Regions from separate parts of the Arthrobacter sp. MDT2-34-1 genome, predicted to be linked through region 2. Evidence: riboswitches for the same ligand, from Rfam matches in the RefSeq annotation. Region 2 holds a riboswitch; each other region holds the start of a gene.
What was found. A riboswitch is a leader RNA that binds a small molecule or an ion and turns the genes downstream of it on or off. The one in region 2 is predicted to bind S-adenosylmethionine.
Positions count from the first base shown of each region.

Region 1: linked by a shared signal. The riboswitch ahead of AC5RVV_RS08075 (flavin reductase family protein) and the one ahead of AC5RVV_RS14145 (O-acetylhomoserine aminocarboxypropyltransferase/cysteine synthase family protein) in region 2 are both predicted to bind S-adenosylmethionine.
Region 3: linked by a shared signal. The riboswitch ahead of AC5RVV_RS16565 (bifunctional o-acetylhomoserine/o-acetylserine sulfhydrylase) and the one ahead of AC5RVV_RS14145 (O-acetylhomoserine aminocarboxypropyltransferase/cysteine synthase family protein) in region 2 are both predicted to bind S-adenosylmethionine.

Region 1 is NZ_JBNHGO010000001.1:1,733,241-1,738,522, reverse strand. It holds gene AC5RVV_RS08095 (cytochrome b/b6 domain-containing protein) at 1-6, shown strand, start outside; gene AC5RVV_RS08090 (hypothetical protein) at 122-499, shown strand; gene AC5RVV_RS08085 (alpha/beta hydrolase) at 687-1,703, shown strand; gene AC5RVV_RS08080 (aldo/keto reductase) at 1,837-2,826, shown strand; gene AC5RVV_RS08075 (flavin reductase family protein) at 2,876-3,382, opposite strand; SAM riboswitch class IV at 3,435-3,549, opposite strand; gene AC5RVV_RS08070 (prephenate dehydratase) at 3,712-4,581, opposite strand; gene AC5RVV_RS08065 (hypothetical protein) at 4,669-4,881, opposite strand; gene AC5RVV_RS08060 (amino acid ABC transporter ATP-binding protein) at 5,148-5,282, opposite strand, start outside.
Region 2 is NZ_JBNHGO010000003.1:157,947-163,228, forward strand. It holds gene AC5RVV_RS14135 (Ig-like domain-containing protein) at 1-313, opposite strand, end outside; gene AC5RVV_RS14140 (CoA-binding protein) at 566-1,063, opposite strand; gene AC5RVV_RS14145 (O-acetylhomoserine aminocarboxypropyltransferase/cysteine synthase family protein) at 1,060-2,535, opposite strand; SAM riboswitch class I at 2,628-2,722, opposite strand; gene malQ (4-alpha-glucanotransferase) at 3,046-5,247, shown strand.
Region 3 is NZ_JBNHGO010000004.1:143,615-148,896, forward strand. It holds gene metX (homoserine O-acetyltransferase MetX) at 1-879, opposite strand, end outside; gene AC5RVV_RS16565 (bifunctional o-acetylhomoserine/o-acetylserine sulfhydrylase) at 960-2,285, opposite strand; SAM riboswitch class IV at 2,353-2,467, opposite strand; gene AC5RVV_RS16570 (VOC family protein) at 2,695-3,336, shown strand; gene AC5RVV_RS16575 (hypothetical protein) at 3,511-4,479, shown strand; gene AC5RVV_RS16580 (CPBP family intramembrane glutamic endopeptidase) at 4,650-5,282, opposite strand, start outside.

The sequences.
Region 1 (5,282 bases), on a different contig from region 2:
CGCTGACCGCGCGGCCGCCTGATCGCCGGCCGCTGACCGCGTGGCACGCGTGGCCGCCGCCTTACCGCCAGCCGCTGACCGCCTGACCGCGGCTGAAGGCTGCACCGCTACACTGCTCGCCATGATCACCGTTGCGGCCATCGCCGCGTGCCTTGTCTTCGCGCTGTTGGCCGTCTTCCAGATCCTGCTGGCCGCGGGCCTGCCGCTGGGCCGGTTCGCCTGGGGAGGAAGCCACCGCATCCTGCCGGCGAAGCTGCGCATCGGGAGCGCGGTCTCGGTGCTCCTGTATGCGTTCTTCGTGTTCGTCATCATGGACCGCGCGCAGTTTCTCGACGCGTTGCCGGAGACCGCGTCGCTCGTTCTTGGCTGGGTCCTGACCGCGTACCTGTTCGTCGGCGTCCTGATGAACGCCATCTCGCGCAGCAAGCCCGAGCGGTGGACCATGACGCCGGTCGCCCTGGTCTTGGCCGCGCTGAGCCTGGTGGTTGCCCTCGGTTGACGTGGTTTCCCGCCCTTGGCGGGCGAGCTGCAAGGCTTTTCGTCGGTGGCCGTCCAGCCGTTTGCGGGCCTCACGGCCCTTCGCGGGCGGGGGGGGTCCGGCGATTGACGGTCAGGCAGGGGAGGGGCTTGCCCCGCGGGCGGGGCGGGCTCACGATTGGTTCACTACCGGCCGATCGGAGGAAGCCATGCAGGTCCGTATCCGCCGCGCACTGACAGCAGTTGCCGTGCTCGTCACCGTCCCGGCGGCCCTTGCCGGCGGCCTGGTCCTGTGGCTGCGCTTCAGCCCCCGGCCGCTGGCGGTGCTGCTGCGGGTGCTGTCGGAACGGGACGGCCGGCGCACGGCCCGCGCGATGGCCCGGCACGTGCCGGACGGAATCAGCGAAGTATTGGATCAGGAATACCTCAGCAACCACGGGCATACCCGCCTGGACGTGTTCTTCCCGGACAAGGCGGCCGAGGATTCGCTGCGTCTTCCGACAATTGTCTGGATCCACGGCGGGGCCTGGATCTCCGGCACCAAGAACGACGTCGCCAATTACCTTCGAATCCTCGCCTCCTACGGCTTCACCGCCGTGGGGGTGGACTATTCGCTGGCCCACGTGCGCCGCTACCCCGCGCCGGTGCGCCAGACGGCCGCCGCGCTGCGCTACCTGGAACACAATGCCGAGCGGCTTCACATCGATACCGAGCGGATCGTGCTGGCCGGGGACTCGGCGGGCGCGCAAATTGCCGCGCAACTGGCGCTCGTCATCGCCGATCCCGACTATGCCAAAAGGCTCGGCATTGCCTCGCCCATGAAGCCGGAGCGGCTGCGCGCGGTGCTGCTGCACTGCGGGGCGTACGACCTCTCGCTCGCCGGGGCGGACCAGGCCGGGAACCAGAATTACCTGCGCACGGTGCTGTGGTCCTACACCGGGGCCAAAGACTATCTGGAGCGTCCGTACGTCGCGCTGGCCTCCGTGGCCAAGCACGTGGGCGCCGATTACCCGCCGGCTTTCGTGTCAGCGGGCAACACGGACCCGTTGCTGCCGCACTCGCTCGGGCTGGTCGAAGCGCTGCGGATCAAGGGCGCGGCCGTGGAGGAGTTCTTCCCCCACACGGAGGCCGGCCTAGGGCACCAGTTCCAGTTCAACCTGGAGTTGGAAGCGGCGTGGCAGGTGCTGGAGCGCAGCGTGGCGTTCCTCCGTCGCCACACCGGCTGATGCCGCCCGAGTTGAATCGGCGCCCCGCTACGAGGAGTGTTCTTCGGTGTCTGCATCACCCGGCCGGCGCCGACGCCTCCCCGGGCACCGCCGTCGTACGCTGGAAACCTGTCCAGCGAAGGGGGAACTTTCAATGAACGACGCCGGCTCGCGCCTCATATTCGGCTGCATGGGGTTGGGTGGTGGCTGGGGGAGCGGGCCGCTGGAAGCGGCCGATGTGGCGGCCGCGCACGCGGCCGTGGCGGCGGCGCTGGAGGCCGGGATCACGACGTTCGACCACGCCGACATCTACGCCCACGGCAAGGCCGAGGCCGCGTTCGGGCGGGTGTTGGCCGGAAGTCCCGAGCTGCGCGACTCGATCCGGCTGCAGGGCAAATGCGGCATCCGGCTGCCGGCCCCCGGCATGGTCGGGCACTACGACTCCTCGCGGAAAGCCATCCTGACCCGCACCGACGAGAGCCTGCGCCGGCTGCACACCGATCACCTGGATACGCTGCTGATCCACCGGCCCGATCCGCTGACGCCGGCCGAAGAGATCGCCGCGGCGTTCAACGAGCTTCGGATGGCCGGGAAGGTCCGCCGCCTTGGTGTCTCGAACATGTCCGGCGAACAGATGCGCTGGCTGCAGTCGGCGCTGGATGAACCGCTGGCGGTGAACCAGCTGGAAATGAGCCTGTACCGACGCGACTGGCTGGAGTCAGGGGTGCTGGTGAACCACCCGGAGGGACCGGGGATCAGCTTCCCGCACGGCACCTTGGAATACTGCGCCGCCCACGGGGTGGAGCTGCAGGCCTGGGGAGCGCTGGCCCAGGGCCGGTACAGCGGGCGTGCGGCAGCGGAGGCCGCGACACCGGATGCTTCCGCGCCCGCGGATGCCTCTCCCCCGGCGGATCAAGCAGCGGCAGCCCTGGTCACGGAACTTGCCCGGGACAAGGGGTGCCCGCCCGAGGCCGTGGTGCTGGGCTGGCTGCTGCGGCATCCGGCAGGCATCCGGCCGGTCGTCGGTACCAGCAGCCCGGACCGGATCCGGGCCTGTGCCGAGGCGGAAGCGGTTGGAGCATCGATGACCCGCGAGGAGTGGTACTCCCTGTGGGTGGCGGCCCGAGGCAGGCCGCTGCCTTAGCTGCCCGCGCCCGGCCCCGCAGCTGCGGGCGGGGCCGGGACCATGCGTCCTAGACGAAGGCCGGCTGTTCCAACCGGCGGAACGCGGAATCGTGGAAGACCAGGGGCTCGTGGGTGCCGTCGTGCGTGGACAGTCCGTGCACCTGCAGCAGCACGACGTGGTGGTCCCCGGCCGGGACTTCCTGGTGCACCGAGCAGTCCAGCCAGAGCGCCGCGTCGTTGAGGAAAAGCGCGCCGTCGTCGGTGCCGTGCAGGCTCAGGCCGGCAAAGCGGTCACCGGTCCTGGACGCGATCTGGCGGCAGACGCCGTCGTGCCCGGTGCCGAGCACCGAGACGCCGATCCGGTTGGCCCGCCGGACCAGCGGCCAGGTCCGTGAGGTGTTTTGCACGGCGAACATCACCAGCGGCGGCTCGAGGGAGACGCCCACGGTGAACGAGGAGGCGACGATGCCCTGCGGCTCGCCGTCGACGGTCGCGCACAGCGCCGCGATGCCCGAGGGGAACCGGCCGAAGGCGGAGCGCAACGTGTGGGGGGTCAGGTCATGGTGTAGCGACATGGCGTCCTTGGGGCTTGGGCGCATCCGCTGCGGCCGAGCTGCTGCGGGTGGATACGCGTACTTGCCTGCCGACATCCCCGGCGGGCCGAATCATCACCTGGAGCACCCCGCTACGGTAGAGGGTTGCCGGCCAACCAGCCAGGGCTGTGAAGTTGGCGCTCTTGATTCGTCTCCACGCTAAGAGCGGGGAAGGGCCTGGGTCAAACGCCGGTAACAGTTCGTCAAATGCAGCGTTTTACTCCCGGGCCACGCGAGGTGGCTGCTGCCCGACGGGCGGCCGTGCGACGGCTGCTGCCCCGAAGGCTACTGTCCGACTGCTGGCGCCACGGCTACTGCGCGGCGGCGCCCGGGCGCACGGTCTGCTGCCGGAACGGATGCGCCGGGTAGACGCCCAGGATGCGGATTTCGGTGGTGAAGAAGTCCAGTTCCTCGAAGGCGTGGACCATGGCCGGATCGTCCGGGTGGCCTTCGACGTCCACCATGAACATGGTGGCGGCAAACTCGCCGCCCACCATGTAGCTCTCCAACCGGGTCATGTTGATGCCGTTGGTGGCGAAACCGCCCAGCGCCTTGTACAGCGCGGACGGCACGTTCCGCACGCGGAACACGAAGCTGGTCACGGCCGGACCGGGAAGTTCCTCGCGGGACGGGACCGGCCGGCGGTCGGCCAGCACCACGAACCGTGTGGTGTTCGTCGGATCGTCTTCGACCTTTTCCGCGAAAACCTCCAGGCCGTAGAGTTCGGCGGCCATCGGCGGCGCCAGGGAGACCTTGGTCGGGTCCTTCCATTCGGCCACCTCCCGGGCCGAACCGGCGGTGTCGCCGGCGATGACCGGAGTGAGCCCGAGCCTGCGGATCAGCTTGCGGCACTGGCCCAAAGCATGGATGTGGCTGTGCACCTCCCGGGCCTGCTCCACGGTGGCCCCGCGTACGCCCAGCAGGCTGAAACGGATGGGCAGGAAGAATTCCTCCACGATCTGCAGGGTGGTCTTCGGCAGCAGGGCGTGGATGTCCGCCACCCGCCCGGCGATCGAGTTGTCGATGGGGATCATGGCCAGTTCCGCCTCGCCGCCGGTGACGGCAGCGAACGCATCCTCGAAGCTGGCACACGGCACCGCTTCCCAACCGGGGCGCACTTCCAGGCAAGCCATGTGGGAGTTCGAGCCGGGTTCACCTTGGTACGCAATCGCTGGAGCCATGGGCGAAATTATCCCACCGGGGCGGGCCGGCGCTTCATTCCGGGCAACCGGGCGGCGTCATATAACCGGGACCGGCCCGCCAACCGCTTAGTACAGATGCGATTCCTGGGTGATGCCGTAGGGCACGTCGTCGCTCAGCTCCACCGTAAACTGCCCGGGGCCGGTGCGAGTGACCAAGATGCCGCAATCGCCGTCGATGGCGGCGAGCTTTTGCAACTCTTCGACCGCAGCATTCAGGAGATCGTGCGCTTCGGAAGCCGTCTGTGCGGTCAACGACTTGGTAGCCAGGGAAGTGGCCATGGTTCTGCCTTTCGTGGCCGGAGGTTTCCGCGCAGGAGAAACGCGGGATGGAAGCTTCCGGCCGGAACGAGCCTGCCATGCGGAACGGTGCATGGAACTTTACATTCTGCCATCCCAGATGACATCAGATGAATTTCGCACCGGCGTGGCGTGCGCCACACCCGGCGTGGCGGCGTGGTGCTGTGGACCGGTGCAGGCGGGACCCCCCCCGCGGATGCAGGGAGCCGTCGGGGGGAGGGTGGGGGCAGCCGGAAGTGAACCCGGTCCTAGAACGGGTTGAGCAGCCGGTGGACGAACTGCCGGGTGCGCTCCTCCCGCGGTTCGCGCAGCACCTGTTCGGGGTGTCCGCGTTCCACCACCACGCCGCCGTCCATGAACACCACTTCGCTGGCCACTTCACG
Region 2 (5,282 bases):
TGGCTATCTGGTTGGGGCCGGGGCCGAGGAGCGGCTGGCCCGGCACGGGTTTGCCCTCGGCGTCTTCCTTGGTGGCGTGGTTTTCCGCGATCTTAATTTGCTTCAGGATGAACCGCATGTCCCCGGCATTGAGGGTCAGGCCTTGGCCTACCGGCGCTGCCAACGCCGCGGGGGCGAGGGCGGAGGGCAGCACGCCCGCGCCCAGCACCAGCGCGGCGAGCCCGGCCGTGACTTTCCGGGGGAAGGATGGCCTCCCCTTGTGGGCACGTTCGGTGCCCCTCCTCGGTTGTAAATCGGTTGGTGCAGTAAACACGGTGACTCCCCCTAGTCGAGTGATGTGTGGCTGGCCACAGCATCCGACGAGGACCTTGGGGAAATCCTTGAAGGCTCTTTCCGTCTACTTCCGGGCAGGAAAAAACCCGCCCCTTGTCCCCGGGCCTCCACGTGGAAGGCCGGGGGACAAGGGGCGGGCTTTTCGGGGCGGGCGCGGCCTCGCGCAGGCCGGCCCTCCGCCGTCGTTAGTACAGTGGGGCTCTGCCGGTCGGGGAAGCGGCCTCGCGCCCGCCTAGGCGGTCAGCTGCCGCTTGGAGGAGATCACTCCGGTGTCGAAGCCGGCCAGGTGCAGGCCGCCGTGGAAGCGTGCGTGCTCGATCTTCACGCAGCGGTCCATCACCACGTTCAAGCCGGCGGCCTCGGCCTGGGCCGCGACCTCCTCGTGCCAGGAGCCCAGTTGCAGCCAGAGCGTCTTGGCGCCGACGGCCAGGGTTTCCTCCAAAACGGTGGGCAGGTCGTCGTGCCTGCGGAAGACATCCACCAGGTCCGGCACCTCGGGCAGGTCCGCCAGCGACTTGTACACCGGCTGACCCAGGATCTCCTTCGCCACCGGGTTCACGAAATACACCTTGTACGGCGAGCTGGACAGCAGGTACGTGGCCACGAAGTAGCTGGCCCGGCTCGGCTTGTCCGAGGCGCCGACAATGGCGATGGATTTGGTGTTGCGCAGGATGTTCAGACGCTCCGCGGCGGACGGGCCGATCCAGGTGCGTTCCGGTGTCGCGGTCACTTGGCGGCTCCTTCTTCGGCTTCGATCAGTTCTTCGACGGACTCGACTACGCGCGTTCCGGGCTCTGTCCGGGGGGAGCGCTCCGCCGGGATCGTGCAGGACTCGCCGGCATAGCTGGGCGAGGCGAACTCGGAGCTGTCGAACGCGGCGTCCTCATGGTCGCGGCTGGGGCCGTGCTCGGCGCCGGCCTGCTGCGAGGCGGCCAGCGCCTGGTCCAAATCCCAGAGAATGTCGTCCACGTCTTCCAGACCCACGGAGATGCGGATCAGGTCCTCGGGCACGCCGGCAGCCACCAGCTGGTCGGCGGTGAGCTGCTGGTGGGTGGTCGATCCCGGGTGCAGCACCAGGGTGCGGGCGTCGCCGATGTTGGCCAGGTGGCTGGCCAGCTGCAGCGATTCGATGAACTTCTGGCCCGCGGTGCGGCCGCCCTTGACGCCGAAGCTGAACACGGAGCCCACGCCCTTGGGCAGGTACTTCCGGCCCCGCTCGTAATGCGGGTGGGCGGGCAGGCCGGCGTAGCTGACCCAAGAGACGCGCTCGTCGGCTTCCAGCCACTCGGCCACGGTGCGGGCGTTGGCCAGGTGCTCGTCCATCCGCTGCGCCAGCGTTTCCACGCCCTGCAGCAGCTGGAACGCGGACTGTGCCGACAGCGACGGGCCGATGTCGCGCAGCTGCTCGGACCGGAGCTTGGTGAGGAAGCCGTACTCGCCGAAGTTGCCCCACCAGGACACGTTGCCGTAGCTGGGCACCGGCTCGGTCATCTGCGGAAACTTGCCGTTGCCCCAGTTGAAACGGCCGGATTCGACGACGACGCCGCCCAGGGTGGTGCCGTGGCCGCCCAGGAACTTGGTGGCGGAGTGGATCACGATGTCCGCGCCGTGCTCGATCGGGCGGATCAGGTAGGGCGTGCTCAGGGTGGCGTCCACGACCAGGGGGAGCCCGGCGTCGTGCGCCACCGCGGCCAAACCGGCGAGGTCCGCGATGTCGCCGGACGGGTTGGCCACGATCTCGGTGTAGACGGCCTTGGTGTTCTCCCCGATGGCCGCGGCGAAGTCGGCCGGGTCGTTGGAGTCGACGAACGTGGTCTCCACGCCGAACCGGCGCAGCGTCACGTCCAGCTGGGTGATGGTGCCGCCGTAGAGCTTGGACGAGGCCACGATGTGGTCGCCCGCCCCGGCCAGGGCCGCGAAGGTGATGAACTCGGCGGCCATGCCCGAGGATGTGGCCACCGCGCCGATGCCGCCCTCGAGCGAGGCGATGCGCTCCTCGAACGCGGCGACCGTGGGGTTGCCGATGCGGGAGTAGATGTTGCCGTACTTCTGCAGCGCGAAGAGGTTCGCGGCGTCGTCGGTGTCTTTGAACACGAACGACGTGCTCTGGTAGATCGGTACGGCCCGGGCACCGTGCTCGGCGTCGGGCGTGCCGCCGGCGTGCAGGGCACGGGTGCGGAAACCGAATGTGCGTTCAGCCATCAGGCGGTTGCTCCTTCAAAACTTGGGTTCCCGGAATGACGGTCCTGGCGGCACCGTGCAGGCACCGTCCGGATCAAAGATTGCTTGCGCTCTCTCCATCGCTTCTGGCGGTAGCACCTTTCCGGTGGCGTCCGGATGGTTGCTGCGGTGTCAAAGAGCCAGATCTCTCAACCGCTCGGGATGGTCTCGTCCATTCTCGCAACCAACGGCCGCGGCACCAAAAAATGTTGAGCCGCGTTGCGTCCGGGCTGTGGGCGCCCGGGCCCTGAGGCGGCACGCCGTGCGGTTGCCCGGGCTTGCGGCGGCCCGGTACGACGGCGGTGCTCGCCTTCGCCGCCCGGCCTCGCGAACGCTTTGGACGTTCGGAATTGCGGACGACGCCTCGCTGTTTGTCCGGCCTGCGAATGCCCGGCACGACGGCGGTGCTCGCCGCGCGTCGGAGCCACGACCTTCGCCGTACCGGCGTGACGAACGTTCCCGGGTCCGGACAGTTCACCGTAGATTGGGTCTATGGCTGAACTTTCGGCGCTGCAGCGCCTCGCGGGAAAACATGGCGTTGGCATTACCTTCCGCGGCTGGGATGGCGACGAGAAAACAGTCAGTGAGGCAACGCTGGTTTCCGTCCTCACCGCGCTGGGCGTCCCCTGTGCCACCGACGACGACGTGACGGCTTCCCTCCGGGCCGCTGAACTGGCACCGGTGCAGCGCACGCTGCCGCCCGCCGTCGTCGTCCGCCAAGGCACTGCCACCGAGGTTCCGGTCAATGCGCGGCGCGGCGTCCGTCCGCGGGTCCGGATCCTGCTGGAGGACGGCTCCCGGCGCGACGTCGAGGTGCTGGCCGGCGGGTCGGAGGATGCGGAAGGTGCCCCGCCTGTTCGTTTCACGGCGGTGGTGCCGGCGGACATCCCGCTGGGCTGGCACACGCTGGAGGTCGTGGAGCGGTCCGAGCCGATGGAGGCCGGGACCGGCGCGGCCCCGGAAATGCCGGAGGTGATGCAGGCCGGGACCGGCGCGGCCCCGGACCGGTCGGAATCGATGGAGCCCGGAACCGGCGCGGCCCCGGAGCCAACCGACAGCGAGGCGCGGTGCGCCCTCGTGGTCACCCCGCGGCGCCTGACCACCGCGGACCGCCTGCCCCGGACGTGGGGGTTGATGGCACAGCTGTACTCCGTGCGCTCGCGGTCCTCGTGGGGCATCGGTGACCTGCATGACTTGGCCAGCCTCGCCGAGACGGCCGCCGCGAAGGGCGCGGGCTTCGTCCTGATCAACCCGCTGCACGCGGCCCAGCCGAAACCGCCGGTGGAGCCCTCGCCCTACCTGCCCTCCACGCGCCGGTTCGTCAATCCGCTGTACCTGCGGGTCGAGGACGTGCCCGAAGCCCGCGGCATCCCGCTGGCCAACAACTTCCACGACGCGAACCTGGACGCCGGCATCCTGGACCGCGACCTGGTTTTTGCGGCCAAGCTGCAGGCGCTGGAAACGGTCTTCGCTGTGCCCCGGTCCGCGGAACGCCAGCAGCGGTTCGAGGCCTTCCGCGCGCAGGAAGGCGAGGGGCTGGAGCGCTTTGCCCTGTGGTGTGCCATGGCCGAAACTGTTCCGGCCGGGGCACCGGAGTGGTCGGATGCCGTGTTCATCGAAGCGCAGCGCAGCGAGCTGAAGGACCGCATCGAGTTCCATCAATGGCTGCAGTGGCTGTGCGACGAGCAGCTCGAGGCGGCGCAGGCCAGCGCCCTCGATGCGGGAATGAACATCGGGATAGTGCACGATCTCGCCGTCGGCGTCCATCCCACCGGCGCCGACGCCTGGACGTTGCAGGATGTGCTGACCCCCGGCATCTCCGTGGGCGCGCCGCCGGACATGTTCAACCAACAGGGCCAGGACTGGTCACAGCCCCCGTGGCATCCGCACCGCCTGGCCGAATCCGGCTATGTTGCCTACCGGGACATGCTGCGGACCGTCCTGCGGCACGCCGGCGGCATCCGGGTGGACCATATCCTCGGGCTGTTCCGGCTGTGGTGGATTCCCGCCGGCAGCCCTCCCGGCGAAGGCGCCTACGTGTACTACGATCACGAGGCCTTGATCGGCATCCTCGCCCTGGAAGCGGAACGGGCCGGCGTCGTCGTCATTGGTGAGGACCTCGGGGTGTTCGAGCCGGGCGTGCAGGACTACCTGGCCGAGCGCGGCATCCTGGGGACCTCCATCCTGTGGTTTGAGTACGAGGACGGCAGCCCCCGCGCACCCGAGCGCTACCGCCGTTCCTGCCTGACCAGCGTCACCACGCACGACCTGCCGCCTACCGCCGGCTACCTGGCGGGCAAGCACGTGGAGTTGCGTGAATCGCTGGGCCTGCTGAACCGGCCCGTGGAGGAGGAACGGGCTTTGGATCAGGCAGCCCAAGAGGCAGTGCTCTCCACGGTGCGCTCGCGGGTGCCGGCCGCGCCACAGCACGACGACGGCGCCGGCCCCGCCGCCGAACAACGCACCGTCGAGGCGCTGCACGCGTTCATCACGCAGACCCCGTCGGTACTGCTGGGCGTTGCGCTCACGGACGCTGTGGGGGAGCTTCGGACCCAGAACCAGCCGGGCACCGCCGACGAATACCCGAACTGGCGGATCCCGCTGGCCGGGCCGGACGGGGCGTCGGTCCTGATCGAGGACCTGGCCGCCAACGAGCGGTTCAACTCGCTGGTGCGCGCCCTGCGTCAGGACTAGGCGGGTCCACGCCGAGCCGGGAAGCCTCTCGCGGC
Region 3 (5,282 bases), on a different contig from region 2:
GTCGGTGAGGCCGCCCAGCGACTGCTCCAGCGAGCCCCGGCCCCGGGCAACGTCGTGGCTTATGAGGGCCTCGGTGAGCAGGATGTAGCTGTTGGCGTCGAAGCGCGCGACGAGCTTGTCCGCCTGGTAGTCAAGGTAGCTTTCCACGGCATAGCGGCCACGGGCGGACGGCGTAATGCCGCCGAACGGCTGCTCCTCCGCCTGCGGCTTGCGGCCGAACCTGTACTCCAGCTCCGGCTCCGAGCGGTAGTTGATGTGCGCGATCCGCCGGGCGATACCCAGTCCAGCCTCGGGAGCGGGGCCCCCGTAATAGTCGCCGCCGGAGAAGTACGGGTCCAGCCGGATGGCCGCGACCTGCGCCTGCGCGAAGGCAATCTGTTCGGCGGTGCTCGCGGCGCCGCACGCCAGGACGGCGCACCGGGCCGTGCGCTCCGGGAACGTAGCCGCCCATTCAAGCGCGCGGGCGCCACCCATCGACCCGCCGAGCACCGTGTGCCAGCGCCGGATCCCCAGCGCGTCGGCCAGCCGCGCCTCGGCGCGGACCGAATCGCGGATCGTGACGAACGGGAAGCGTGAACCCCACGGCGTCCCGTCCGGAGCCGGCGACGAGGGACCGGTGGAGCCGTAGCAGCCGCCAATCATGTTGGCGGCCACGACGAAATAGCGCTCCGTGTCGATCGTGGCACCGGGGCCTACCAGGTCGTCCCACCAGCCGTCCTCGTCCGAGTAGCCGCGTGCGACATGCGTGCTGCCGGTCAGGGCATGCTGGATCAGGACGGCATTGGACGCGTCCGCATTCAGGGTGCCCCAGGTCTCAAAGCCGAGGACCACCTCGGGCAGATAGCCGCCGGCTTCCAGCTCCAGCGCACCAACCGGCATCCGGCGCAGGATGCCGTCGGTTGCCTGTTCCACCAGTTCCTGCGGTTGCACTATCGTCACGCTGCGCTCTACCTGCTTGCCTAGTCGTCCGCACCCTTGGCGGCGCGGAAACCGGCCTCCAGGTCGGCGATGATGTCGTTGACGTTCTCGATGCCTACCGACAGCCGGACCAGACCGTCGGTCACCCCGGCTGCGACCCGTTCCGCGGCCGAGAGTTGGGCATGGGTGGTCGACGCCGGGTGGATCACCAGCGAGCGCACATCGCCCAGGTTGGCCACGTGCGAGTGCAGTTCAAGGCCGTCCACAAAGCGCTTTCCGGCCTCGATGCCGCCCTTGATTTCGAACGCGACGATGGCGCCGGTCCCCTTCGGGCCGTACTTGCGGCCGCGCTCATACCAGGGGCTGGAGGGCAGGCCGAGGTACGCGACGGAGGCAACGTCGTCGTGCTCTTCCAGGAATTCGGCCACCCTCTGAGCGTTGGCCACATGCCGCTCCACGCGCAGGCTCAGCGTCTCCAGCCCTTGGGCAATCAGGAAGGCATTGAACGGCGAGATGGCGGACCCCAGGTCGCGCAGCAACTGCACCCGGGCCTTGAGGATGTAGGCCAGGTTGGCGCCCAGAGCGCCGTTGACGCCGAGGTCGCGGGCGAAGACCAGCCCGTTGTAGGTGTCGTCCGGCGTGTTGAACCCCGGGAACCTTTCGGGGTCGGCGGCGAAATCGAACGTGCCGGCGTCGACGATCACGCCGCCGATCGCCGTCCCGTGGCCGCCGAGGTACTTGGTGGCCGAGTGGAGCACGATGTCGGCCCCCCACTCGATCGGGCGGATCAGGTACGGGGTGGACAAGGTGTTGTCAACGATCAGCGGCACGCCGTTTTCGTGGGCGATGGCGCTGACCGACTCCAGGTCCAGCACGTCCTGGCGCGGGTTGGAGACGACCTCGCCAAAGAACGCCTTGGTGTTCGGCTTGACGGCATCGCGCCACTGCTGCAGGTTGTCCGGATCCTCGACGAAGGTGACCTCGATGCCGAACTTGGGCAGCGTGGTGCGCAGCAGGTTGTAGGTGCCGCCGTACAGGCTGGGGCTGGCCACGATGTGGTCGCCGGCCTCGGCCAGGTTGAGGATGGAGAACGTCGACGCGGCCTGGCCCGAAGCAAGCAGCAGGGCGCCGACGCCGCCCTCCAGGTTGGCGATCCGGGTCTCGACCGCTTCCTGGGTGGGGTTGCCGATCCTGGTGTAGATGGGTGCCAGTTCGGACAGGGCGAACCGGTCGGCCGCGCTCTGCGCGCTGGGGAACACGAATGACGTGGTCTGGTAGATCGGCAGTGCGCGGGCGCCCGTGGCGGCGTCCGGCTCCTGCCCTGCGTGGATCTGACGGGTTTCAAAGGACCAATCGGCGTTGGACATGGTGCAACTCCTTCACTGGAAGGGGCCATCCGGGATCCGGCCGTGCCGGCATGTCTGTCCCGGGTGTGACCCGCGCTTGCGCACCGCCTTATGGCGGCTGCCTGGTCTTCACCCGGGGCACCCCACCGCGGTTGGAGGGTTGCCGGCCAGCAAACCGGGGTTTTGCGCTGGCACTCATGACCTGCCTCCAGTCTCCGCAGACAAGCCGGCGGCCGCAACAATATGACACCTTATGACTGGGCACCGGTCTCCGGACCGCCTGTCCGACCGTCCGCTTCGTCACTGTTGCCGGCGCGTGCCGGGGAGGCGGAATTGCTGTCCGGAACGGCGCGTTCCCCACGAGCCGCAAATTGAGTGACTTAGGTCACCCTAAGTCGAGAGCGGGTTCACAAAGTGCCAAGATAATGCCATGCGCTTCGACCATGTTTCTTATGCCGCTGAACCCGACGGTCTGGCTGCCACCTCAGAGCGGATCTCCAAAGCCCTAGGCATCGACGCCGTCAAGGGCGGGGTTCATCCCCGCTTCGGCACCCGCAATATGATCTTCCCCCTCACCGACCACCACTACCTGGAGGTCGTGGAGGTGCTCGACCACCCCGCTTCCGACAAGGCCCCCTTTGGCCAGGCAGTGCGGGCGCGGTCGGAAGCCGGCGGCGGTTGGATGGGCTGGTGCGTGGCGGTCGACGACCTGACCCCGTTCGAAGAACGGCTGGGCCGCCACGCGGTTCCCGGCAACCGCAAGTTCCCGGATGGGCAGGAACTGAGCTGGCAGCAGATCGGGATCAAGGGCCTCATCGCCGACCCGCAGGTGCCCTACATGTTGCGCTGGGATGACGGCACCGAACCGCTGCACCCGTCCAACGCCCGCCCCGCCACGGTCAAGCTGATCGGCCTGACCATCGCCGGCTCTTCCGAGCGGGTGGCGGACTGGCTGGGCACGCCGGTCGACGGCCTGCTGGACGACGTCAAGGTCGCCTGGACGGCACCGAACGGTACGCCGGGCATCCTGTCCGTCCGCTTCGAAACCGCCAACGGGATCGTGGAACTGTAAGTTCTCCCGGCATCGCTCCGTTTCGGGCGTCCGCTCCGCGTTATAGAAGGAGCAGACGCCCGAAACGGAGCTTTTGCGTTCACAAGCCCTCCAGATCGACCTGCAGGGCAGCGTTTTTCCACACAGCTCCTCCCCGCGTGCCCGACCGCCATGAGGCCGCCGAGGCTGTCCCGTATGGACGTGAAACTGATCTATGTGAGGGACCTGGAGAAGTGGGGTCCAGGACGCCGGGATGTCGCCCGACAAGCTGCGGAAGGACAATTGGTCCGCTTGCGGCGCGGCGTGTATGCGGCCGCCGGGGAATACTCGCGGTTGCCATGGTGGGAGCAGCAGCGCCTACACATAGAGGCCGCCGTCGGCACCGGACGCACCGACAGAGTCCTTGTCCAGCGCTCTGCGGCGGCGGTGTGGGGACTTCCGGTAATTGGCCGCTCTCTAGACGTGGACTTGTTGGCTTACAACGGCACGCATGGTCGGTCCCGTGGCGGAATCCGGTGGCATCGCAGGGAACTTTTGGAACCCCTCGTTAGCCGCAACGGCTACCTGATCACTTCCCGGGCACAAACCGTTGTCGATGTGGCGGCGCATAGTCCCTTCGCTGAGGCCGTTCCCGCAATGGACCATGCGCTTCGCGTGGACCGCCACCTCGGCCTTCCCGCCCTGCAGGCCACCCGGATTCTTGATCTGGCCGGTTCTTTGCCACCGGGAAAGTCAAACCGCGTGAAACGGGTTCTCGCCTTCGCCGATCCCGCCTCGCAGTCGCCAGGCGAATCGTACTCCCGGGCTCTGATGTACCTGAACCACTTCCCGGAGCCGTTACTGCAGTACCCTGTCTTCGATTCGCAGGGAGTTCGTGTCGGCATCGTCGACTTCTACTGGGAACAATTTCGTCTCGCCGGCGAATTCGATGGTGCAGGAAAATACTCCCGAAACGAGTACCTTCGGAGCCGTAGTCCCGCCGACGTAGTGGAGGCGGAAAAGAGGCGGGAGGACCGCATTCGGGCGACGGGGGCGGGCATGGTTCGCTGGATGTGGGACGCGCTCCAGCCCACAGGTACCGACACACCACTGGGCATCGTCCGGTCCCTTTCCATGGCGGGCCTTCCCCAGGATAGGTGGAACAACTCGTGGACGGGCATGTAGCGGTCAATTCTCCCCGGCACCACTCCTGACTTGGGGGCGAGCCGTTGCGAAGGTTTCGGCTGCGGCTCTGGAGACAGCCGGAGCACGTGTACCAGGCTCCAATAGATGGCCGGCAACTCTTTTGTGCCCGCTACGTGCCGATGCCGATGGCCGGCAACTCTTTGTGCCCGCTACGTGCCGATGCCGATGGCCGGCCCCAGCAGCGTGTAGCCGACGAAGCCGGCAATATCCAGCAGCGCGTGCGCCACCACCAGCGGCATCACCCGCTTGGCCTTTGTATAGGCGTAGCCGAAGACCAAACCCATGAGGAAGTTCCCGATGCCCGGCCCGATGCCCTGGTAGAGGTGGTAGGTCCCGCGCAGGGCGGCGCTGACGAAGATCGCGGACCAGATGCCCCAGCCGAACTTCGCGAAGCGGTTGAAGAGGTAGCCCACCATGACCACCTCTTCGAGGACCGCATGCCGCAGCGCGGACAGGACCAACACCGGAACCGTCCACCAGTATTCATCCAGGGCCGCCGGGACAATGGCGGTGGTGATTCCCAGCGCCCGGCCGGCGGCATAGACGCCCAGCGTCCCGACACCGATCACCAGCGCGAGCAAAAAGCCCAGGCCGAAGTCCAGCCGCGGCCGGGAAAACGTGAACCCGATCGCCCGGAAGGCCGACCGTCCGGGACCGGTCATCAAAAACAGCACCAGGGCCACCGGCACCAGCGCAAAGACGATGCCAAGCATTTGGTACACGAAATCGAAGAGTTCCCGCTCGTTCAGCACCGGGTTCAGTGTGGTCGTCTGCGAGGCCAG